DNA from 3 places in the Rahnella sp. AN3-3W3 genome. Region 3 is predicted to be linked to each of the others. Evidence: predicted binding sites of a transcription regulator. Region 3 holds the regulator's gene; each other region holds the start of a gene.
The links. The regulator CRP, encoded in region 3, controls carbon source genes, mostly activating them, when cyclic AMP is high. The targets are predictions, from matches to a motif close to ATGTGANNNNNNTCACAT.
Positions count from the first base shown of each region.

Region 1: the regulator CRP is predicted to act here: its motif matches at 5,744-5,761, upstream of UC15_RS15620 (PTS sugar transporter subunit IIC).
Region 2: the regulator CRP is predicted to act here: its motif matches at 4,209-4,226, upstream of rhaB (rhamnulokinase).

Region 1 is NZ_JYDG01000054.1:20,303-28,498, forward strand. It holds gene UC15_RS15605 (AsmA family protein) at 1-1,272, opposite strand, end outside; partial or broken gene UC15_RS15610 (NCS2 family protein) at 1,427-2,817, opposite strand; gene gltS (sodium/glutamate symporter) at 3,058-4,269, shown strand; gene UC15_RS15620 (PTS sugar transporter subunit IIC) at 4,325-5,644, opposite strand; gene recG (ATP-dependent DNA helicase RecG) at 5,876-7,957, opposite strand; gene trmH (tRNA (guanosine(18)-2'-O)-methyltransferase TrmH) at 7,954-8,196, opposite strand, start outside.
Region 2 is NZ_JYDG01000047.1:28,059-36,254, forward strand. It holds gene UC15_RS14150 (GGDEF domain-containing protein) at 1-533, shown strand, start outside; gene rhaT (L-rhamnose/proton symporter RhaT) at 1,132-2,166, shown strand; gene rhaR (HTH-type transcriptional activator RhaR) at 2,227-3,093, opposite strand; gene rhaS (HTH-type transcriptional activator RhaS) at 3,166-3,993, opposite strand; gene rhaB (rhamnulokinase) at 4,334-5,818, shown strand; gene UC15_RS14175 (L-rhamnose isomerase) at 5,815-7,071, shown strand; gene rhaD (rhamnulose-1-phosphate aldolase) at 7,143-7,967, shown strand; gene fucO (lactaldehyde reductase) at 8,104-8,196, shown strand, end outside.
Region 3 is NZ_JYDG01000040.1:21,867-30,062, forward strand. It holds gene UC15_RS11735 (LysR substrate-binding domain-containing protein) at 1-145, shown strand, start outside; gene UC15_RS11740 (OsmC family protein) at 147-554, opposite strand; gene crp (cAMP-activated global transcriptional regulator CRP) at 918-1,550, shown strand; gene UC15_RS11750 (YccS/YhfK family putative transporter) at 1,612-3,687, shown strand; gene UC15_RS11755 (aspartate aminotransferase family protein) at 4,334-5,548, opposite strand; gene UC15_RS11760 (aminodeoxychorismate synthase component II) at 5,683-6,258, opposite strand; gene UC15_RS11765 (putative adenosine monophosphate-protein transferase Fic) at 6,349-6,951, opposite strand; gene UC15_RS11770 (YhfG family protein) at 6,941-7,111, opposite strand; gene UC15_RS11775 (aldose 1-epimerase family protein) at 7,208-8,196, opposite strand, start outside.

The DNA.
Region 1 (8,196 bases), on a different contig from region 3:
CCCCCATTGATGATTACGTGCCAGCAACAGATTATTGCCCAGACCATCAAGCGCGGTCAGCTGGAAAGGGAACTGCGGGTTGATATCAATAATCAGGTTTCGGTTGGCAATAAACCGGCTGACAAAGACTTCAGAAAGCGAATCCGGCAACGCCTGATTCCAGAGCTGTTTCCAGTTTTCCGGCAATGTATATTCCAGGCCAGCGACGGAAACTTCATCAAGTTGCAGTCGTTTGTTGGCGCGCAACCAGTTCCCTGTGGTACGGAGCAAGCTGCGCTCCCAGCGCGCCGTCGCCTGTTTGATGGCAATGCCCTGCGGTGAAAGGTCGAGACTGATAATAGGATCCTGGATATGCAGATTGCCATCAATCATATCGGTTGCATTCAGGGTGATTTCCCCGTCATCACTTTGCCAGTCGCCTTTTTCCAGGGTCAGATCCTGCACAGACAAATCAACGTCGCTGAATGCCCAGTCTGTTCCCTGCAAGCGGGCGTCGATCAGGTCAAGGCGCTGGATAGTCACTTTGGGCAATGTCTGGTAATCATCAAAAAAAGCAGCAAGTGATTTAGAGGTTTGCAGGCGTACATTGCTCAGGCGCAGGTTTTCAATGTTCCAGCTACCGTCAGCGGCCTGTGTGGCTTTACCGGTCAGCTGACCGCGCGCCAGATCGCCGCCAAAATTACTCAGCGTCAGATTCTTATTATTGATATTGCCCTGAATCAGCACATTTTCGGCCGGAAGACCGTTGACCGTCAGATTCGCGGCACTCAGCTGGAAATCGGCTTTGTCACCCAGTAGCTGAGCCGGTTTTGGCTGCCACGGCGAAATGCCGGCATTAATCTGCTGTCCCTGAATATCTAATCCGGCGGTATTCCCGGTCAGCGCCATTTTGCTGAGCTGCAGCGTATTGGCCTGCAACGGTAAATTCATTGAGGAAGGGCTGACGCTGAGGCGACCGTTAGCCAGAACGACGCGATCGAAAAAGCGTGGCTCGGTTATCTGTCGCAAGCTTAAATCCAGATCGACTTCGCCAGCGTTCAGGATTTCCGGCTGATTCTTTTGCCCGAAGACGACATTGTTTAACGTCACACGACCCGGAGACGACCAGTTGTGGTCGATTTTCTCTACGGAGACGCGGTACTCGCTGTTATCGCTGATCCAGCGGCTGACCCAGCCAGCCGCCCACCGGGTTTGTAATAGGACGTACACCAGCACGATCGCCAGCACCAGAAGTAAGGCGAACGTCAGCAAAATTTTACCGATAAATCTCATCGTCTGGAGCCCTGTAACGGGAAAGCGGAAAAAAGATTCTTTGTTTATGCCGCAAACAGCGACTTTTCTCAACAGGTTAGCAGAATGGAGACAATAAAAAGCGGCAGGGGTTCCAGACCCGCTGCCGCTGTTGCACGCGGATTACATCCCGTGATTACTTTTCGTGAGGGAAGACCAGATTCAGAACAATCGCAGTAATACCACCAGCAGCAATTCCCGAAGACAGAAGCGTTTTCAGCCAGTCGGGCGCGAATTGCAGGATCAGCGGTTGCTGGGAAACACCCATACCGACGGCCAGTGAAAGCGCCATGATCATAATTGCGCGGCGGTTAAGGCGCTCGCGGGAAACAATACGCACGCCGGAAGCCGCGATCGTACCGAACATCACGATGGTTGCGCCGCCCAGAACCGGTTCAGGAATATGTTGCACAAAACCCGCTACGGCAGGGAACAGCCCAAGGATGATCAGCATCAGAGCGACAACAAAACCGACATAGCGGCTGGCAACACCGGTCAGCTGAATCACGCCGTTGTTCTGCCCGAAGCAGGAGTTCGGAAAGGTGTTAAACACCGCAGACAGCATTGAGTTCAGGCCGTTTGCCAGAACACCGCCTTTGATGCGCTTCATATAAAGCGGGCCGCTGACCGGCTGCTCCGAAACGTCTGAGGTCGCGGTAATATCACCGATAGTTTCCAGCGACGTGACCATGAAAATCAGCATCAACGGGATCAGCAGATTCCAGTCGAAGCCCAGACCGTAGTACAGCGGCGTCGGTAAGGTTATCCAGTTTGTTTGTGCAGCTGGCGCGACGGAGGGCAACATCCCCATCATCCAGGCTGCCAGATAACCCACGGCCATCGCGATCACCAGAGATGCCACGCGCAGATAAGGATTGCGCTGACGGTTCAGCAGAACAATCACCACCAGCACCACGGCGGCCAGCAACAGATTTTTCGCGCGCCGAAAGTGTGATCACTCATGGCGGAGTAACCGCCGCCAATAGACGTCAGTCCGACCTGAATCAGTGAAAGCCCGATAATCATCACCACGATGCCGGAAACCAGCGGCGTAATGATGCGGCGTGCGAGATGCAGGAAACGGGAAAGAATGATTTCAGTACAGGAAGCCAGCATCAGGGTGCCGAACAGCGCCGCCATCATGGTCGGGACATCGGCACCGCCATTTTTCAGCGCCATTCCGCCCATGATAAGCGGTGCCACAAAGTTAAAACTGGTGCCCTGAATGGAGAGTAAACCTGAACCGACAGGCCCCCAGGTTTTAATCTGCAAAATGGAAGCGAGGCCAGAGGCGAACAGCGACATGCTGATGATGTGCTGCGTGTCCTGCGCGGGTAAACCCAGCGCCTGGCAAATCAGCAATGCCGGTGTGATCACCGCAACAAACATCGCCAGCAAATGCTGACAGGCGGCAAATAACGTCTGAGGAAGTGGCGGACGATCTTCGAGGCGGTAAATCAGTTCACTTTTTTGCTGGCGTGAGAGGTCAGATTGCTGTGTTTCTTGTTCTGCGGTTTGCGAACTCATGTTGTGGCATTCCAATAAGCGGCAAAGCGGGCATTTTTATTGAAATCACCGACAAAAGCAATCGTTTGCTATCGGCAATTTTGGGTGGAATGTTTGGGTTAAGGGGAGATTTACGATCTGTTTTTCTTGCTTATCGCAGCTTTAATGACTTCTAATTCAGCCTCTGGGGAAATGATACTTAAATGAGATGTTTATAACTCAATAATATTTTTGGATATTTTTTTAAAATGGAGTTTTTCAATGATTCAACTCGACAACTACGGCACGCTCGTTGCCGCCACGTTGGTACTCCTTTTAGGACGAAAATGCGTCCAGTCGGTCAAATTTCTAAAGAAATACACTATTCCTGAGCCCGTTGCCGGCGGGTTGCTGGTCGCTTTGCTGTTGCTGATCGCCAATCAGATGTTCGGATTGGAAATCGGCTTTGATATGTCCCTTAAAGAGCCCCTGATGCTGGCGTTCTTTGCGACAATTGGTTTGAATGCCAATCTTTCCAGCTTGCGTGCAGGCGGCAAATCTTTATTTCTTCTGGTCTTTGTCGTTATCGGCCTGTTGCTGATGCAAAACGCCATCGGTATCGGGATGGCGAAAATGTTGGGGCTTGATCCGCTGATGGGCTTGCTGGCCGGTTCGATTACACTTTCTGGCGGTCACGGAACAGGTGCGGCGTGGAGCAAGCTGTTTATCGAACGTTATGGCTTTGAAAACGCGATGGAAGTTGCTATGGCCTGCGCGACCTTCGGCCTGGTGTTAGGTGGAATCATCGGCGGGCCGGTGGCGCGTTATCTGGTCAGCCATTCTTCAACACCAAACGGCACACCGGAAGATGCCGCCGATCCCAGCGCATTTGAAAAACCGACCATCGGGCGGATGATCACCCCGCTGGTGATGGTGGAAACGATCGCGCTGATCGCGATATGTCTGATGGCTGGAACTTACTTTGCCAGCCTGCTTCAGGGGTCTGCCTTCGAAATTCCGACATTTGTCTGTGTTCTGTTCGTGGGTGTGATCCTGAGCAACGTCATGGCGTGGCTCGGTTTTTATCGTGTTTTCGACCGGGCCGTTTCAGTACTGGGTAATGTCAGCCTGTCGTTGTTCCTTGCGATGGCACTGATGAGCCTGAAGCTGTGGGAAATGGCGTCACTGGCTTTGCCGATGATGGCAATCCTCATCGTACAGACCATCGCGATGGCGCTTTACGCGATTTTCGTAACGTATCGCGTAATGGGCAAAAACTATGATGCCGCGGTACTGGCTGCCGGACATTGCGGCTTCGGACTGGGTGCAACGCCGACGGCGATTGCAAATATGCAGGCGATCACCAACCAGTTTGGTCCTTCGCATCTGGCCTTCCTGGTTGTGCCGATGGTTGGGGCATTCTTCATTGATATTGCCAATGCGATCGTCATTAAATTGTATCTGATGCTGCCAATATTCCCGGCTTTCAGTTAAAAAAACAGGCACAGAAGTTTCGCTTCTGTGCCTGCCTTTCCTTCTGATTTATCGCTTACTGTGCTGCCTTTTCCGTAAACACCTCTTCCGCTTCAGCGGCTTTCTCCTGCGCCATAAGCTGTTTTTCATAAACCTTGAAGAACGGATAGTAAATCACCATCGAAAGTGCCATCAGCATGACGACCAGAATCGACACTTTGAAATCCCAGCCCATTGCCCAGGCTGCGCCAATCGGCGCCGGAGATGTCCAGGGAACCAGTGAAATCATATGCGGCAGAAGATCGGTTTTAACCGCAGTGTAGGCAATGACGGCATTCACCATCGGTGCCAGAAGAAAGGGGATGAAAAATACCGGGTTCATAACAATTGGCGTGCCGAAGATCACCGGCTCATTAATGTTAAAGCAGCTGGGTACCAGACTGAGTTTGCCCATTGTACGCAGATGCGCCGACTTGCTGCGACAAAACAGCAACACCAGCCCGATGGTTGCGCCGGAGCCGCCGATAACGATCAGGAAATTCCAGAAAGCCTCGGTCATGATGTGCGTCATCGGTAAACCTGCGGCGAGATCTGTCTGATTCAGGCCAAGGTTGGTTAACCAGAAAGCCTGCAACATGCCGGAAACGATGGCTGAACCGTGAATACCGGCAAACCACAACAGGTGGCAAATCAGCACGGCGAGAAGTACTGCGGGCAGTGAGTCAGCGGCGGAAATCAGCGGCTCGAACAGCGCCATAATCGCCTGTGGTAACAGCATGTCGAAACCTGACTGCACCAGCAAACTCAAAGGGAAAAGCGTCACCACCACCGCAATAATCGGGATCAGCAAATCGAATGAATGCTTAATGTTTGAAGGAACCTGTTCAGGTAAGCGTATGCCAATATTGTATTTTTTCAGCAGCCGCGTCAGCTCAGTCACATAAATCGCCACCAGAATGGCGGTAAATATGCCCACGCCACCCAGCGCGACGGTCGACATTTTCTCATCAACCTGCGGCGCAGCAACCAGCAGAAAAGACATCAGCGCCAGCATCGCCGTCATAAACGGGTCAAGTTTGTAACTTCTTGCCAGATTGTAGGCAATCGATGCCGCGATGTAGATCGACATAATCCCCATCGTCATATTGAACGGCGTCAAAATTTGTACTTCATATTTAGCCGAAAGCGCCAGCCAGCTCCTGGCGAAACCCCACGAAGATTCAGGCGAGAATGGCGGGTGGACAAAAACCAGTAAAAATGAGCCGACAATCATAAACGGCATTGCTGAAATGAAGCCATCACGTACTGCCATGACGTGCCGTTGTGAGGAAAGCCTGGCAGCAAAAGGGCTGATCTTTAGTTCTATAAAGTTAAAGAGTGACTGGCTGATGCTCATAATAATATTGGCCTTATGTTGAAGAGTTCAGACACGGTTGCCTTAATTATCATCAGTGTAGTGATGGGGTATGAAACCGGTTACCGACTTTGCCTCACTCTGTGAAGGTCATCAAATAACCAACGAAGAAAGCAGTTCAGCTGCGGTGACATTAAAATTTGCATGAATGTGAAGGCGCAAAAACATCATTTTTAATAATGCTTCGACGATAAGAGAGAGTGGAGAAGGGGATCAGGCGTTGGTGTATCTGACTCTTTCCGGCAGCCAGCGTTCTATCAATGCTTTGGCGTGATCCGGGAACTGCTGTTGCAGATAGCGCGCTATACGCTGCACGTCGGGGATCATTGCCTGGTCGCGTAACAGGTCCGCGACTTTAAACTCTGCACTGCCAGTCTGGCGCGTACCCAGTAATTCGCCCGGTCCGCGGATCTCTAAATCCTGCTGGGCAATGACAAAACCATCGTGACTGTCACGCAGTACCTGCAAACGCTTCTGCGCAGTTTTGCTCAGCGGCGTTTTATAGAGCAGAACACAGTGGGAAGCCACGGCACCGCGCCCGACGCGGCCGCGCAGCTGGTGTAATTGCGCCAGTCCTAAACGCTCCGGGTTTTCGATAATCATCAGGCTGGCATTTGGTACGTCAACGCCGACTTCAATAACGGTCGTCGCCACCAGAAGTTGCACTTCGCCTTGTTTAAACGCCTGCATGACGGCCTGTTTTTCCTGCGCTTTCATGCGACCATGCACCAGCCCGATGTTGAGCGCTGGCAGGGCCTCTTTCAGTCCTTCCCAGGTGGCTTCGGCTGCCTGAGCCTCGAGCATTTCTGATTCTTCGATCAGCGTACATACCCAATAAGCCTGACGATTTTCCTGCTCGCAGGCACTTTTGACGCGGCTGATAATATCACTGCGGCGGGTATCGGGGATCGCGACGGTTGTTACCGGCGTACGGCCTGGCGGCAATTCGTCGATCACTGACGTATCAAGATCCGCATAGGCAGTCATGGCCAGAGTTCGCGGAATAGGCGTCGCCGTCATGATCAACTGATGCGGATGGAACCCTTGTTGCAGGCCTTTCTCCCACAGCGCCAGACGCTGGTGTACACCAAACCGGTGCTGTTCATCAATGATGACCAGAGAAAGTGACGAGAACAAAACCTGCTCCTGGAAGATGGCATGCGTGCCCACCACCATTGAAACCTGACCGCTGGCAATCGCGTCTTGCTGCGCCTGCCGGGCTTTACCTTTTTGTTTTCCTGCCAGCCAGCCGACCTGAATTCCCAGCGGTTCAAACCACTGACGGAAATTATTGGCATGTTGTTCGGCCAGCAATTCTGTCGGCGCCATTAATCCGACCTGTTGCCCCTGAGCGATAGCGCAGAGTGCGGCGAGAGCTGCTACCAGCGTCTTGCCAGAACCCACATCACCCTGAACCAGACGCATCATCGGGTAGCTTTTCGCTAAATCCTGCTCGATTTCAGCCACCACGCGCTGCTGCGCGCCTGTCGGGCTGAAAGGAAGAGAAGCGAGGAACTGTTTTTTCAGGCGATCGTCATGGTGCAATGGCAGTGCTTTATAGCTTTGTGTACCGGCGCGAACGGCCAGCATACTGAGATTATGCGCCACCAGTTCTTCCATAATCAGGCGTCGCTGAGCAGGATGATGACCTTTCTCAAGATCGGCGAGCTGGATGTCTGGCGGCGGGCGATGCAGTAAATGCAGCGCCTGAGGAAGCGGGATCAGCGAACGGCTTAATTCTTCCGGCAATAATTCGGCGATAGGTACGGTATCGAGTAATTCTAAAGCCTGATCGGTCAGTTTACGCAGTGTTGCCTGGCGAATACCTTCCGTTGTCGGATAGACCGGCGTCAGCGATTCCTGCAAAACCACTTCACTGTTTTCACCCTGAATGCGGTATTCCGGATGAATGATTTCAGCGCCGATGGTGCCGCGTTTAATTTCGCCATACGCGGTGACACGACGGCCTGCTGCCAGACTGTTTTTCATCGCGGCGTTAAAATTGAAGAACCGCAACGTCACCATGCCAGTGCCATCGCTTATCTGACAGGTCAGCATTCTGCGGCGGCCAAAACTGATATCACTGCGCAGCACTTCGCCTTCTATAGTTGCGAAAATGCCAGGCTGTAAATCATTGATGGTGTAAAGGCGGGTACGGTCTTCATAACGCAAAGGCAGGTGAAGCAGTAAATCCTGAATAGTTTCAAGGCCGAGTTTAGCGAGTTTATCTGCCTGACTGGCTCCGACGCCGGAAAGCGACGTCAGCGGGATGGCGTCGAGCAGGCGGCCTTTCATCTTTTTTTAACCGTCATTTGCATCGCAGACCACCATTCGTCATCGGCAACAATCTGGCCGTGATCGTCAATGAAAGGGCGTGGCAGTTTTTTGCGCTTCGCCACATTCGACAGCACCGGATAGCCACCTTCAAACAGCAGTCGCTGCTGCTCTTTCTCGCTCAGCAGGCTGGTTTCACGGCGATACAGACCGGCATTTTCCCGCTGACGCTGTGCTTCGTACAGGATAAGTGCTGAGGC
Region 2 (8,196 bases), on a different contig from region 3:
GCGACCTGAGTATGCTGGATCCGCTCACTGGCCTGTACAACCGGCGCGGACTGCAAAACAAACTGGAAACCCTGTTTAATCAGGCCTCCGGCCACTACGTCATGCTGCTGGATATCGATCACTTCAAAGCCTACAACGACAACTATGGCCATACGATGGGCGACCAGGCGCTGGTGCGCGTGTCTGCTGCCATCCGTGATGCCGTGCGCTCGCGCGACGTGGTTGTGCGCTACGGTGGAGAAGAATTTCTGGTGCTGATGTCCAATGTAAAACAGGAACATGCAGTTCGCATGGCCGAACGTATCCAGAATAAAGTCCTCGGGTTGAATATCCCGCATTTGTTTAATGCGCAGGTATCGACTCACGTCACAGTAAGTGCCGGGCTCGCTGCGCTGGAGGAAGGCGACTTTATTCAGGCTTTAGGTAAAGCAGATACCTCTCTCTATAACGCAAAAAATAGCGGCCGCAATAAGATATTTTATGCGTGGGAAGAGGAAACCGTTGAGGCATCCATTCAAGAAAGAATGGCCTGATGGTGTTTGAAAGTAACAATGATAACAGCGTGTTTATTGTTTTTATTTTCCTGTCACATATTTAAAGTGGACAGATAGTCTTTATTAAAGGCCGGACATTCATTTCTTTTGCATAATCATTCAGCTTTTAGCCAGATTCACGATTCTGGCTAAAAGCGAAACAGCTTATTTATCATGTCGAATGTTACTGAACAATGTTACTTTTCGATTTTATCAATCTGCTTAAATAACCCATTGTCGTCTTTCAGCCCTGCCTTAATAACCACGATAAAGATAATCCTAAACACCCTCGTTTCAATGTACTGACCGACCTGCCAGCTGCATTCATCCTTCTCATTCCCTGCGTCAAAAAAACACGCTACTCTGTTGTTTTAACACCATTATTCTCTCCATTTCTTAATCTGTGAACTGACTCACCCTGACCTTCCGGCGAGTGCCAGCGCTCATTTGCCCGTGGCACTGACCGGAAGGTTGCTCTGCCGGACACTTCTTACACTAACGGCCAGCCGCAGCCCTGATTTATGAAGGAACAGTTAGGCGTGGCATTTATTACTTATCTCTTCACCAGTACGTTTCTCTACATAAAAAGGTCCGGTGTATGAACAGTTCGATAGCTTTAGGGATTATCTGGCATCTGATAGGAGCAGCCAGCGCAGCTTGCTTCTATGCGCCATTCAAACAAGTAAAACATTGGTCATGGGAAACCATGTGGTCGCTGGGCGGCTTCTTTTCATGGATCATCCTGCCGTGGGCAGTCAGCTACGTCCTGCTGCCTGATTTTTGGGCGTATTACGGATCATTCACCTTCGCAACCCTGCTGCCCATTTTCCTTTTTGGCGCGATGTGGGGCATCGGCAATATCAACTATGGCCTGACCATGCGCTATCTTGGCATGTCGATGGGGATCGGCATCGCCATCGGCATCACCTTGATTATCGGTACGCTGATGACCCCTATTCTTCAGGGCAAAATCGGCATGCTGTTCGGCACAACCGGCGGCCAGCTTACGCTGCTCGGTGTATTTGTTGCGGTCATCGGCGTAGCTATTGTCAGCTATGCAGGCTTCCTGAAAGAAAAAGCACTGGGCATTAAAGCTGAAGAGTTCAATCTGCGTAAGGGGCTGATTCTGGCGGTGATGTGCGGGATTTTCTCCGCCGGTATGTCTTTTGCCATGAGTGCCGCAGTCCCGATGCATGAGGCCGCACGCGCATTGGGCATTGACCCGCTGTATGTCGCGCTGCCAAGTTACGTCGTTATCATGGGCGGCGGTGCCATCGTGAACCTGGGCTTCTGCTTCGTCCGCCTGGCAACCCGCAAAACCATTTCGTTCCGGGCCGATATGTCTGTGGCGAAATCCCTGCTGCTCACCAATGCCATTTTTTCCATTATCGGCGGCGTGATGTGGTATCTGCAATTCTTCTTCTACGCCTGGGGTCATGCCAGCATTCCGGCAGAATATGATTATATGAGCTGGATGTTGCACATGAGCTTCTACGTACTGTGCGGCGGCATCGTGGGTCTGGTGCTGAAAGAATGGCTTGGTGTCGGGAAAAAACCGGTGCGCGTTCTGTGTATCGGCGCGCTGGTGATTATTCTGGCTGCGAATATCGTCGGTCTGGGAATGGCATTGTAAATCCACTACACACTTCAAAAGACCACTCATTAAAAGACGGCAGAAATTATTCTGCCGTCATCAGTGACAAAGATATCTTCCCCCCTGCCCGATAAAACGCTGCCGGTAATCACGGGGAGATACTCCACAGGCGCGACTGAAGACCACCGAGAAATAATTACTGTCATCGAAACCGCATTCTGCCGCCACATCACTGATCGTCATGCTGCCATAGCGCAACAGACTCATTGCCCGGCAAAGCCTCAGCTGACGCAAATAATGACTCACATTCATACCGGTATGCTGCTTGAACAACGAGCGTAAAGCACGGGGATTCAGCGCATGCTGCTGGCAGAACGTCTCCAGATGGAATGATTCAGCGATGTTTGCTCGCAGCGCCATCAGCAATAAATCCAGCTGATGTGCGTCGGGTAATGCCCCGCTGTCAGGACGCTGGCGAAAACGCAGTAATAACAGCGCCAGTTGCATCAGTAACGCTTCACTCAGTTGCACGGAAAGCGGCTCAGACTTCATACATTCTTTTGCCAATTCTTCCACTTTATCGCGTAAAACTGACATTCCAAGCGTACTCAGCCGCCAGTAGCGTTGCTCCTGACTGACATTCTCATCGGGCAATAATTGCGACCAGTCTGCCGCCAGGCCGAAGCGCTCACGGCAAAAAAGCACGTTATCCAGCGCCAGCTCGTTGACCGATTCGTAACTGTGGCGATCCCGCGAACTAATATAAAACAGGTCACCGCAAGTGATGGGATAAGGGATATCGTTCCAGATATGCAGGCCGTTGCCGCGCCAGACAATCACCAGCTCGTCAAAATCATGATCGTGACTGGGGAAATCCGCCTGCGGATGACGTTCCGCCACCACAACCGAATTTATTCCCGTCAGAAAGAAGTCATTTTTAAAAAGTCTTAGCGACATAGCGACAATCTCAAACCCGTTTGACGACAATATAAACGAGGCAGTTCAGATAAATATTCCCGAAACTGCGAGAGGTGCCGTTTAACGCATCTGATCACGCATGAGTTTTGGCGACACCGAAAACTCCCGACGGAATTGTGTCGAGAAGTGGTTACTGTCACTGAACCCGCAGGCATAGGCGATATCGGTAATACTTTGATCGCTATGATGTAAACGACGGCGCGCTTCGAGTAAACGCAGCCGGTTGAGATAACGCTGCGGTGTCATGCCCGTGTAATGCTTCATCTGCCGGTGCAGGGTTCGCAGTGCCAGCGAAAAACGTTCCGCGGCTTCAGTCCAGTTAACATCCTCACTGTAATGTGACTGGAGCCATTGCAAAAGCTGATTGACCCGGTTTTCCGAGGTATCTCGCAATTGTGGCTGGAAACAATCCTGATAAAGCAAAATCAGCAGTTGTAAAAACAGACTTTCGCGCGTGGCGATGTGTTCCATTTCAACGCTGTCGGGTAACGCTTCAAGCTGAGTAATGCAGCTCAGTACCTGTTGCAGCACGCACGGGCTGAGCTGCCAGTGGATCTGCGACTGATAATGATGTTCCTGCGGCAAAAAATGACCGACGTCCTGAATAAAACGGAACGTTTTCGGTGAACGGAACAACACATTGGTCAGACGAAGATTATCTACATTTTCAAAAAGATGGTGATCGCTGGCACGGACAAAACAGACCGTACCGGCGGTCAGAGTGTAGGGATTGTCATTAAAAATGTGCACACCCGATCCGCTTTCCACCAGCATAATCTCGTGAAAATCATGGTAGTGCTCCGGGAATACGTCTTGCGGAAGCCGCCGCTCAACCGTCACGGTCAGTTCAGGTGCCGCAAAATAATCATCACCTCTCAGTAACGTCATTTATCGCCTCCGGTTCAAAATCATTGTGTTTCGGGAAACAACCCTACCTTGTGCCCCGTTTTCTTACCTTCAAACCGCAGCGTTAAAAACGTCATAAATGGTCATATTTTAAAGATTCCCCCTGCCGTGATGCAGATCTGCGGCAACGATCACAATCGCCTGCCCCGCATTACTCAGACGCGGTAATTCACAGTTTCAGCCAGCTTTGAACCGTTATGTGATCTGCCTCGCATCTACCTTTTTAATGCTGCCATCCCGCCAAAACCCGTGGCAATCACCGGAAGGTGCCCCCACAACGCCTCCCCTACACTGGCCACATATTCAATAAGGAATGGCCGCTATGAGAACTCACCATCTTGCCGCTATTGACCTCGGCGCTTCCAGCGGCCGGGTGATGCTGGCGACGTTTACCCGTCAGGATCCGCAGCTGGCAGCGACGCTGACACTGAAAGAGATCCACCGTTTTCCTAATAACTTGATCCGCGTTGATGGCCACGAAACCTGGGATCTTGATGCACTGGAAAAACACATTCTTGAGGGGCTGAATCGCCTCGACGCATCCGGCGTTCAGCTTGACGGTATCGGCATTGATACCTGGGGTGTGGATTACGTGCTGCTTGATGAACAGGGCCAGCGGGTCGGTTTGCAAGTGGCTTATCGTGACAACCGTACCGAAGGCGTGATGGCGCGAATGGAGCAGCAGTTTGGCCGCGAGAATTTGTACCAAAAAACCGGTATTCAGTTCATGCCATTTAACACGCTTTACCAGTTGCGTGCGCTGAGCGAACAACAGCCTGAAATCGTCAGTAAAACTGCACACATGCTGATGATCCCGGATTATTTTCTTTACCGCCTCACCGGCAAAATGAACTGGGAATACACCAACGCCAGCACCACACAGATGCTCAATCTCGCCACCGGCGACTGGGATGAAGATTTGCTGAAACTGGCGGGTGTGCCACGCCGCTGGTTGCAAAAACCGACACCGCCGGGCAACTCTCCTGGGCTGTGGAAAAGCCCTCGCGGGCGCAGTGTGCCGGTGTTCAGCGTAGCAACACACGATACTGCCAGTGCGGTGGTTGCCGCCCCGCTGACCAGTTCACGCAGCGCCTATCTCAGCTCCGGCACCTGGTCGCTGATGGGCATCGAAAGCCCGAAAGCGTTTAACCATGCGCAGGCACTCCACGACAACATCACCAACGAAGGCGGCATCAACGGCAGCTATCGGGTGTTGAAAAATATCATGGGCTTATGGTTGTTCCAGCGTGTTTGCCGCGAACTGAACATTCAGGATTTGCCGTCCTTAATCACACTGGCTAAACACGTCACACCGTTCACTTATCTGATTAACCCGAACGAAGATTGTTTTATTAATCCGCCCTCCATGGTGGATGCCATTCGCGATGCTTGCCGTCAGGCCGGTGATCCGGTGCCGGAGTCACCTGCAGAGCTGGCACGCTGTATTTTCGACAGCCTTGCCATGTTGTACCGCAAAATCGCATTGCAACTTGCTGATTTACAAGGCTCGCCGCTGGAAGATATTCACATCGTCGGCGGTGGCAGCCAGAACCAGTTTCTGAACCAGCTTTGTGCTGATATCTGCCAGGTCAGCGTCAGCGCAGGTCCGGTTGAAGCTTCAACCCTGGGCAATATCGGTTGCCAGCTTATGGCGCTGAACGCCGTCAAAGATAACGCTGAATTTCGTCGCATCGTCGCCACGAATTTTGAGCAACACCACTACATTCCACGTATACACGCGGATTTCGCTATTCACTGGCGCCGTTTCCAGGCGCTCTGTCACGTCAATGAGGAACTCGCAGTATGACTTCATCTATCGATCAAGCATGGACACTTGCCAAAGAACGCTTTGCACAGCTGGGTATTGATGCCGAAGCTGCAATCAAACAACTCGATACCCTGCCCGTTTCTATCCATTGCTGGCAGGGGGATGATGTCGCTGGCTTCGAAAACCCGGAAGGCAATCTGACCGGTGGTATCCAGGCGACCGGTAATTATCCCGGTAAAGCGCGTAATGCTCAGCAACTTCGGGCTGATTTAGAGCTGGCCATTTCGATGATTCCTGGCCCTAACCGACTGAACCTGCATGCGATTTATCTGGAATCCGATCAGCCCGTTGCGCGTAATGAAATCGAGCCAAAGCATTTTGCTAACTGGGTGGACTGGGCGAAGAAAAACAAACTTGGGCTGGATTTCAATCCTTCCTGCTTCTCACACCCGATGAGTGCCGACGGCTTTACGCTCTCCAGCGCGAACCCGGAAGTCCGTCAGTTCTGGATTGAACACTGCCAGGCCAGCCGCCGCGTCTCTGCCTCATTTGGTCGCGCACTGGGCACGCCTTCCGTGATGAATATCTGGGTACCGGACGGTATGAAAGACCTCACGGTGGATCGTCTTGCACCACGTGAGCGTCTGATGACTGCACTGGATGAAGTGATTTCTGAGAAGTTTGCTCTGAGCGAACACATTGACGCCGTCGAAAGCAAACTGTTCGGTATCGGCTCGGAAAGCTACACCGTGGGCTCAAACGAATTCTATCTAGGTTACGCCGCAAGCCGTGGTACCGCACTGTGCCTTGATGCCGGTCACTTCCATCCGACTGAAGTGATTTCCGACAAAATTTCCGCCGCCATGCTGTATGTACCACGCCTGCTGCTGCACGTCAGCCGTCCGGTACGCTGGGACAGCGACCATGTGGTGTTGCTTGACGACGAAACGCAGGCCATCGCCAGCGAAATTGTCCGCCACAACCTGTTTAACCGCGTTCATATCGGGCTGGATTTCTTTGATGCCTCGATCAACCGCATCGCTGCCTGGGTTATCGGCACCCGTAACATGAAAAAAGCCCTGCTTAAAGCGCTGCTGGAACCGACAGATTTACTGAAAAAACTGGAAGTTGAAGGCGATTACACCGCGCGTCTGGCACTGCTGGAAGAACAGAAATCCCTGCCATGGCAGGCCGTGTGGGATATGTATTGCCAGCGCCACGACGTACCAGTCGGCGGCCAGTGGCTGGATACCGTTCGCCATTACGAAACCAGCGTGCTGGCTAAACGCTAAGGTTTGATAAACCCAAAGTATTGCTGACAGCACCGAAGAAAAGCATTCACCTTATTTGCAGGAAAGAACTGATGAAAACATTATTTACCTCGTGGTTTGTGCAGGGCATGGTTAAAGCGACCACTGATATGTGGTTGAAAGGCTGGGATGAGCGCAACGGCGGCAACGTCAGTATGCGACTGCTGCCAGAAGATATTGCACCTTATAAGAACGATTTTTACGCCCAGCCACGTACGGTTGAACTGACACAGCACGCGCCGGATTTGGCCAACGAATACTTCATCGTGACCGGTTCCGGCAAATTCTTCCGTAACGTGCAACTCGCACCTTCAGAGGCGCTGACCGTTATTCAGCTCGATGATAAAGGCGCCAGCTATAAAATCCTCTGGGGCCTGACCGCGGGTGGTCTGCCGACGTCAGAACTGGCATCGCATCTGCAATCTCACGCCGTGCGAAAACGTGTCACTAACGGTCAGGATCGCGTGATCATGCATTGCCATGCGACCAACCTGATCGCACTGACGTACGTGCTTGAGCTCGACAGCGCCAAAATTACCCGCAAATTGTGGGAATGCAGCACTGAATGTCTGGTGGTCTTCCCTGACGGCGTGGGTATCGTGCCGTGGATGGTACCGGGCACCGACGGCATCGGCGCCGCCACGTCCGACCGGATGCAACATCACAGCCTGGTGCTGTGGGCGTTCCACGGCATCTTCGGCTGCGGCCCGACGCTGGATGACGCATTCGGCCTGATCGACACCGCTGAAAAATCGGCGGAAATCCTGGTGAAAGTGATTTCGATGGGTGGCATGAAACAAACTATCCAGACTGACGAACTGATTGCCCTCGGCAAACGTTTTGAGGTCACGCCTTTCGAGGCCGCACTCAAAGCCTGATCCGGCATTTAATGCTCCAGACTACATAAATCCTGCACGGGGAACAGGGGATGTTTCCCGTAGCAGGAAATGGCAAAGACCACGGAGCAGCGCACAACAGAACATCTATTTTACTTACTCTATAGAGGGAATTTTTATGAGTTTCATGTTGGCACTTCCTAAAATCAGCCTTCACGGTCAGGGCGCAATCGAAGATATGGTTGCGATGCTGGCGACCAAACAACACGGC
Region 3 (8,196 bases):
GGACAAATTGTGTGAGCTCAATATCGATACCCTGCCGCAGGCGGAATATTGCGTGCTTTACTCGCAAAAATCGCCGCTGACGTTTGCCGCGCGGCGATTTTTGGATTTATTGCGCAGCCAGTGCCACGCGTATGACTGGTCGTAACTTATTCGACGCTGATCACTTCAAAGCTGTGCGTGATGGTAGCCGCTTTGCCGAGCATCAGGGACACAGAGCAGTACTTTTCCGCAGACAGGCTGACGGCACGTTCGACAATCTTATCGGTGAGATCTTTACCGGTGACGATAAAATGCAGATTGATGTGCGTGAACAGGCGCGGCGCTTCTTCGCGGCGTTGTGAGGTCAGCTTGACTTCACAATCACGCACGTCATTACGGCCTTTTTGCAAAATAGACACCACATCAATCGCGCTGCAACCGCCTGCGGACATCAGCAGCATTTCCATCGGGCTGGGTGCTTTATCGCCCGCATTACCATCCATAGAAATCTGGTGGCCTGACGCTGACTCGCCTAAAAACGTCAGCCCTTCTACCCATTTTACGCGTGCGTGCATGAACTATTCTCCCGGTGAATAAACTCGTCGAATTCCGCTCCCAGAGTACCCTTTCACCTAAAATCTGGCAACGTAACCCGATCGCCATCATGCTGAAGCGAGACAACAGAAGACAGCATTGCAAACCTGTGCTACAAACAAAGCCGAAACATACTTTCCAGTGAATTGCGGTGACGGTTTTCGCGGTTTAAGAACAGAACCCACGGTGATAACGGCAATAATCAGGCTGTTTCACTCCGACACCCGCTTGCAGCATTTCTGGGGAGTTATATGCTGAAAGGGCGCTTTGGATTTTGAAGTGCCATACAGGGAACTCTGAGCCCTGTGATTTTGGGCAGCGATAACAACAGAGGATAATAGCAAATGGTTCTCGGCAAGCCACAAACAGACCCGACTCTTGAATGGTTCCTGTCTCACTGTCATATACATAAGTATCCTTCTAAAAGTACGCTGATTCACCAGGGTGAAAAAGCCGAAACGCTTTACTACATCGTGAAAGGGTCAGTTGCTGTCCTTATCAAGGATGAAGAAGGCAAAGAAATGATACTGTCCTACCTTAACCAAGGTGACTTCATCGGCGAGCTGGGACTCTTCGAAGAAGGTCAGGAACGTAGTGCGTGGGTTCGTGCAAAAACTGCCTGTGAAGTGGCTGAAATTTCTTATAAAAAATTCCGCCAGCTGATTCAGGTTAACCCGGATATTCTGATGCGTCTTTCCGCGCAGATGGCAAACCGTCTGCAAGTGACGTCAGAGAAAGTCGGCAACCTGGCCTTCCTCGACGTAACAGGGCGTATCGCTCAAACTCTGCTTAATCTGGCTAAACAGCCTGATGCGATGACCCATCCGGACGGGATGCAAATCAAGATCACCCGTCAGGAAATCGGCCAAATCGTCGGTTGTTCACGTGAAACAGTCGGACGTATTCTCAAAATGCTTGAAGATCAAAGTTTGATCTCGGCACACGGTAAAACGATTGTCGTTTACGGCACACGTTAATCCCTTAAAAATCGGCGCGGCAGAACACTGTCGCGCCTTTTTTATGGGCTAAGCTTTATCCATGACGCTATGGCGAAGACTGTTTTACCATCCGGAAGTTAACTACGCGCTGCGCCAGACGCTGGTGTTGTGCCTGCCCGTTGGTATCTGCTGGTTGTTCGGCAATCTGCAAATGGGGCTGCTGTTCTCTCTTTGTCCTGCCTGCTGCAACGTCGCGGGCCTCGATACTCCGCATAAACGCTTTTTCAAACGCCTGATAATTGGCGGAACGCTGTTTGCCGTGAGCAGCATTCTGCTGCAAGTGATGCTGGAAAGCTGGCACATTCCCCTGCCGCTCATCATGTTGTCGCTGGCATTACTGCTTGGCGTGACCGGCGAAATCAGCCCGTTGCATGCGCGGCTGTTGCCCGGCGCGCTGGTGGCGACCATTTTCACACTGAGTATGGTCGGCGTACGCCCTATATGGCAGGCGCCGGTGCTTTTCGCCGCCGGTACGGCCTGGTACGGATTATTTAACTGGGCGTGGTTTCGCATATCGGAAGAACAGCCGATGCGCGAAACGCTCAGTCAGCTCTATCTGCAACTCGCGGATTACTTCGAAGCTAAATACAGCCTGCTGACGCAACACACCGATCCTGAAACCGCGTTACCCCCGTTGCTGACGCGACAGCAGCAGGTCATCGACCTGATTGCCCTGCTCTATCAGCAACTGCACATGCTGCCGCAACACGGCCATCATCATCACCACAAAAGACTGTTTCAACGTTTTCAGGTCGCGCTTGATTTGCAGGAGCACATCACGGTGAGCCTGCATCAGCCGGAAGAAGTGCAGAAGCTGGTGGAAGAAAGCCACGCCGAAGCGGTTATCCGCCGTAATGCGCAGGTGATTTCCGCCCGTCTGCGGGTCATCGCCGACGACATTCTTTATCACCGTTTATCCGAACGGTTTACGATGGCCAACGAGCTGGCCGCGCTGGAGAAAATCGCCGCGCGCAATCCTGAGAACCCGGTCGGCCAGTTTTGCTACTACCACTTCAGCCGCATTGCGCGCCTGCTGCGGACACAGCGCCCGTTGTACAAACGTGACCTGATGAACACTCAGCCGCGTTTACCCTTCTGGCCTGCGCTGAAAAGCTATCTTTCCTTCAAATCTGTCGCCCTGCGCAATGCCGCCCGTCTGGGGATCATTCTGGCGATTGGCAGCAGCCTGGGCCTGTTCTTTAATCTGCCCAAGCCTTACTGGATTTTGCTGACCATCATGCTGGTGAGTCAGAACGGTTATAACGCCACACGCGTGCGTATCCAGCACCGTGCGCTGGGCACGCTGGCCGGATTGCTGATTGCAGCCGGATTGCTGAAGCTGGAATTACCCGAAGGCATCACGCTGATGTGTATGCTGATCGTCACGCTGGTGTCGTATACGGTGCTGCGTAAAAACTACGGGCTGGCGATGGTCGGCATGACCGTGACGGCGGTATATACCCTGCAACTGCTGGCGATGAACGGCGTGCATTTTCTGGTACCGCGGCTGGTGGATACACTGATCGGCTGCGCGCTGGCGTTCGGCGGCACCATCTGGCTGTGGCCGCAATGGCAAAGCGGATTACTGCGCCAGAACGCCCACCAGGCGCTGGAAACCTATCAGGATGCTATCCGCTTACTGCTTGAAGAAAACCCGGATACGTCGAAGCTTGCTTACACCCGCATGCAGGTCAATCAGGCGCACAACAAGCTTTTCACGTCACTGAATCAGGCCATGCAGGAGCCCGGCTTTAACTCGCATTATCTGGCGGATATGCGCTTGTGGGTGACGCACAGCCAGTTCATTGTCGAGCACATCAACGCGATGACCATCCTCGCCCGCGAGCATTACATGCTGCCGGAGAAACTGGCGACGGAGTATTTACAGACCTGTGAAATTGCGTTGCAGAGTTGTCAGCAGCGACTGCTTTATGACGGACCGGGCAATGAGAACACGCTGATCAATGCACCGGAACTGCATCCTGATATGCCACTGACCGAGATGGAACGCCATCTGCGGCGTGTAATTTCACATCTCAGCGTGATGCATACTATTTCATCACTGGCGTGGAAGCAGAGACCACATCATGGGATCTGGCTGACGCGGAAGGCGTGAACGTGAAGGGGATTGCCCCTTTTAAATCCCCTTTTTACTGGCTTATAGCCAGACTGCTTTTGAAATTGCGAATATTTCGGTTTCTCAAGTACGGGGATCACGTAACGCGCTGCGCCGAAACCGCCCAAAGGAGGAAAGTGCTTTTCCTCCTTTGGATTCCTCCTCGCTTTTTCAACACGCGCTCCGCTCGCTGGCTATGTTTCAGCAACCGCGGTGCCAGGCTGGAAATCTTGCCGCTGCGCGGTTCCCTCTCTCGGTCCTGAAGCCCTGGGTCTTCAGGCCGCTCCGTTCAGCAAGATTTCTGATTCGCCCGTGAGATCTTAAATTCAACGGCTGACCGTTTTTATCTTTTAGATAAGTTGATTGGCGTGCTCAAAAATGGCACCGAATGAATGGTTCGAGACTTGAGGCTCGAATCCTGAAATTCGGGAATCGCGGAGCGATGACATTTTGCGCCACACACTGATGCGTCAGAACATGTCCGTCATGCCTGCGGCAGCGCGCAGTAAAAAAGCGAGGGGAGTGCAGAGGGGAAAAGCCTTTCCCCTCTGCTCGGTTTCGGCGCAAAAGGCCTTGTGATAACCGTTACTGAGAAACCGAAATTTACTCAGTCGGTTTAGGTTTTAACCGGCGGGGAGGGAAGCATTCAGCCTGCGACCTTTGCCACCGCTTTCTCAAACCTTTCCATCCCCTCTTCAATATCCGCGAAGTCGATAACAAGCGAGGGCGCAAACCGCATGACGTTCGGTCCGGCGACCAGCATCATCAGGCCGAATTCGGCGGCGGCGGCATGGAATTCGCCTGCACGATTTTTAAAGGCGTCGGAAAGCTCAGCGCCAATCAACAAACCCTGACCGCGGAACTCGCTGAAGATGTGATATTTCTGATTGATGGCCTCCAGCGCGCTGATAAATTTCTCGCGACGCTCGTTGATACCGGCCAGCACGTCTGGCGTATTGATGATATCCAGTGCGGCTTCAGCGACGGCGCAGGCCAGCGGGTTACCGCCGTAAGTGGTGCCGTGTTTGCCCGGTTCCATCACCGAGGCCACTTCTTCGGTTGCCAGCATGGCGGAAACCGGGAAGCCACCGCCCAGCGCTTTGGCGGTGGTCAGGATATCCGGCGTCACGCCGTAATGCATATAGCTGAACAACTTACCGCTGCGCCCCATGCCGCTTTGTACTTCGTCCAGCACCAGCAGCGCATTATGTTTATCGCAAAGCTCGCGCAGCCCTTGCAGGAACTCTTTAGTAGCCGGTGTGACTCCACCTTCACCCTGAACGGGTTCGACAACGATCGCACAGGTGTGATCGTCGATGACCGCTTTTACCGCGTCCAGATCGTTAAACGGCACGTGGACAATGTCGGCCGGTTTCGGGCCGAAGCCGTCGGAATATTTTGGCTGACCGCCGACAGAAACGGTAAACAATGTGCGGCCATGGAAAGCGTTATGGAAAGCAATGATCTTACTTTTGTACGGGCTGTGGCGATGGGAAGCGTAATAACGCGCCAGTTTAAAAGCAGCTTCATTGGCTTCAGCGCCGGAGTTGGCAAAAAATACGCGGTCTGCAAAGGTCGCGTCGATCAGCTTCTGAGCCAGGCGCAGTGCAGGTTCGTTGGTAAACACGTTGCTGACATGCCACAGGGTTTCGCCCTGTTCGTGTAACGCTTTTACCAGTGCCGGATGGCAATGCCCGAGCGCCGTCACCGCGATACCACCGGCGAAATCAACGTATTCGGTGCCCTGCTGATCCCAGACACGACTGCCTTTACCTTTAACAGGAATAAATTTCGCAGGTGAATAAACCGGCAAAATCACTTTGTCGAACGTACCCCGATCTACCGCTGATTTTTCTGCCATAACCCTTCGCCCTTACTGATAGTGATGTGAAAATATAATCATAAAATATGCATAAAAAATCAGACACAGGCAAACAGAAATCACACCTGATGGGTAAGTAATTTTTGCAGCGATGTTAACGAGGAATTAAACGGTTAGATTTTAAGGAAATTATCCAGAAGCTGATGCCCCTGCTCGCTCAGAATGCTTTCCGGGTGAAACTGCACCCCGTGCAGCGGCAAGGTTTTGTGCATGATGCCCATGATTTCGTCGCGCTCGCCGTCGCGCTCTGTCCAGGCGGTGATGTCAAAACAGTCCGGCAGCGTATCGGGCGCAACCACCAGCGAATGGTAGCGGGTGACAGTCAGCGGATTATTCAGCCCGGTAAATACGCTCTGACCGGTATGTCGCACCGGCGATGTTTTACCGTGGATCGCCTGACGCGCCCGCACGATTTTCGCGCCGAACGCCTGCGCCATGGCCTGATGCCCGAGGCATACGCCAAGGATCGGCAAACGGGTGGAGAAATGCGTGATGGCTTGCAGGGAAATACCCGCCTGATCCGGTGTGCAAGGGCCGGGAGAAATCACCAGATGCGACGGAGCAAGTTGCTCTATATCGGTCAGCGTCAGCTGATCGTTACGCAGCACTTTCACCTCAGCGCCCAGCTCGCAAAAATATTGATAAAGGTTGTAGGTGAAGGAGTCGTAGTTGTCGATCAGCAGCAGCATAGCGTTCCCGGTAAAAGTCGAAAATTTACCGGGCAATTCTACGCATTTTTCAGCACAGGCTTCAGTATTTTGTCGCTCTGATCTTGCGCATCAATGTTCGTCATCGATTTCACTGATCACTTCATTGAAGATCACGACCAGATCGGTTTCATCACCAAACACCGCCGTTTTATTGGCGGACAGCCAGCGTTCACGGCTGATGCTGGACCAGTCGATGTCATACCCGGCGTGGATAACCAGCTGCTCGACAAAAATCCTCAGCACCCGCCCGTTGCCCTCGCGAAAAGGATGCAACAAATTCAGGCCGGTATAATAGTGAGCCAGCCGCTCGGCAAGCTTATCAAGCGGTAAACCGACCAGAAACTCCTCTTCCTCAAGCTCCTGCATCAGGGCGTTGCCTTCATTTTCGATATAGCCGAAATGGCAGAACTGGGTATCGTCCTTGTAGATGTCGATCTCACGAAACTCCCCTGCCCACGGATAAATATCCTGAAAGAGCGACAGGTGAATGGCACACAGATGTGGCAAGCCCATAACCGCCGGGCCGAGTGGCATAGCCGCCGCCCGTAACGCCGTAAAGGCCAGTTCAGCCTGTTGCAGCCGGTGAGCTTCACGGATATCGAGAGAGTTTTTCAGGACATTGATGCCGGGATAATAATAAGGATCCGCACCGTCCACGAGTTTATCGTTCATAGTGCCCCCTCAGTTCGGCCAGACGTTGTGCGATTTTCTCGTTATCCAGAGACACGACTTCGACCTCCAGGCCATCCAGCGCGCTGCTGGCCTGAAAATTCTGCCGCTGACGTTCGCGAAAGAGTTTTTCCTGCTGTCTGAGTGTCAGTTTCTTCGCCATATTTCCTCCCTGGTTACCGCCATTCGGGCGCATACCTTGTGGGATTAAGTATAGACAGAGAAAAAAGGGCGCCAGCCTTAGCGCCCTAAACTCGGATTATTCAACAGCGATCGGCGTCTCGTTCACATCGATTTTATGCGTGTCCTGCAGCGTTTTCACCCGTTCCTCAAGTTGCTTCACTGCCTGCGCATCGGGCAGAAGTGAATATTTCAGCTCAAACACCGTGCTCTGGCCAGGCTGCAACTGTTTTACGCGCCCCTGTTTACGCTCGATGGTGACCGGATACGCATAGTTGGTGCCCGGTTCGATGCCTGTCACGTAACCTTGTTTCAGGGTGTCGGTGTTTTTCCACAGCGTCAGTAACGGCAACTGATGCGTGTCGAATTCAATCGATGCCCCTTTGTTCCCCGCTTTATTCACCACACCGGCAATGGTTTTGCCCTGCGCATCTGCCAGCGGCACCATATTAAAGACCATCTCATCAAATCCTTTGGTCGGTCCGGCGTAAGTCTGCCAGTCAGCTAACCCTTTTTTGGCGTAATCATTGAACGGTGAAATTGATTTCAGAGGCGCGATGAAACGGGCGCCCGCTTCGAGGATCGGCTGACCGAAGTTACTGTGATAAATAATCTGGTAGTCGTGCGGATAATCCGACAGGTTTGTCAGGGTGTCATGAATGGTCCAGGAATGGCTGCCGGGCACGTAACGCAGCTCGGTCCAGGTTTCCAGCCTGGCTTTCTTAAAGGTGTCTTCTTTCAGTAAGCCTCTTACGGTGATTTCATAAGGGGCTTTGTCGGCAATATCAACCTCCACTTTCGAGGCGGGCGTATTGCCCGCCCGTCCGTGCAGCGTATAAATCATGCCGTCGGCGGTCACCGGATGTCCGGTCCACTCGAAGCCGCAGCGCACCATCATTTCATTGAAACCTTCCAGCCAGCCCACACCGTTACGACTTTCAAGGTTGATGTAGGCCGGATTCACTACTTCCTGAACCGGTGAATCCCAGCCCAAACGGATGTTATCGCCGGTGACGTGCAGCAAATCCATCCCCCGCGTCGGGCTGAGCGCAATTGTCAGCCCCTTGC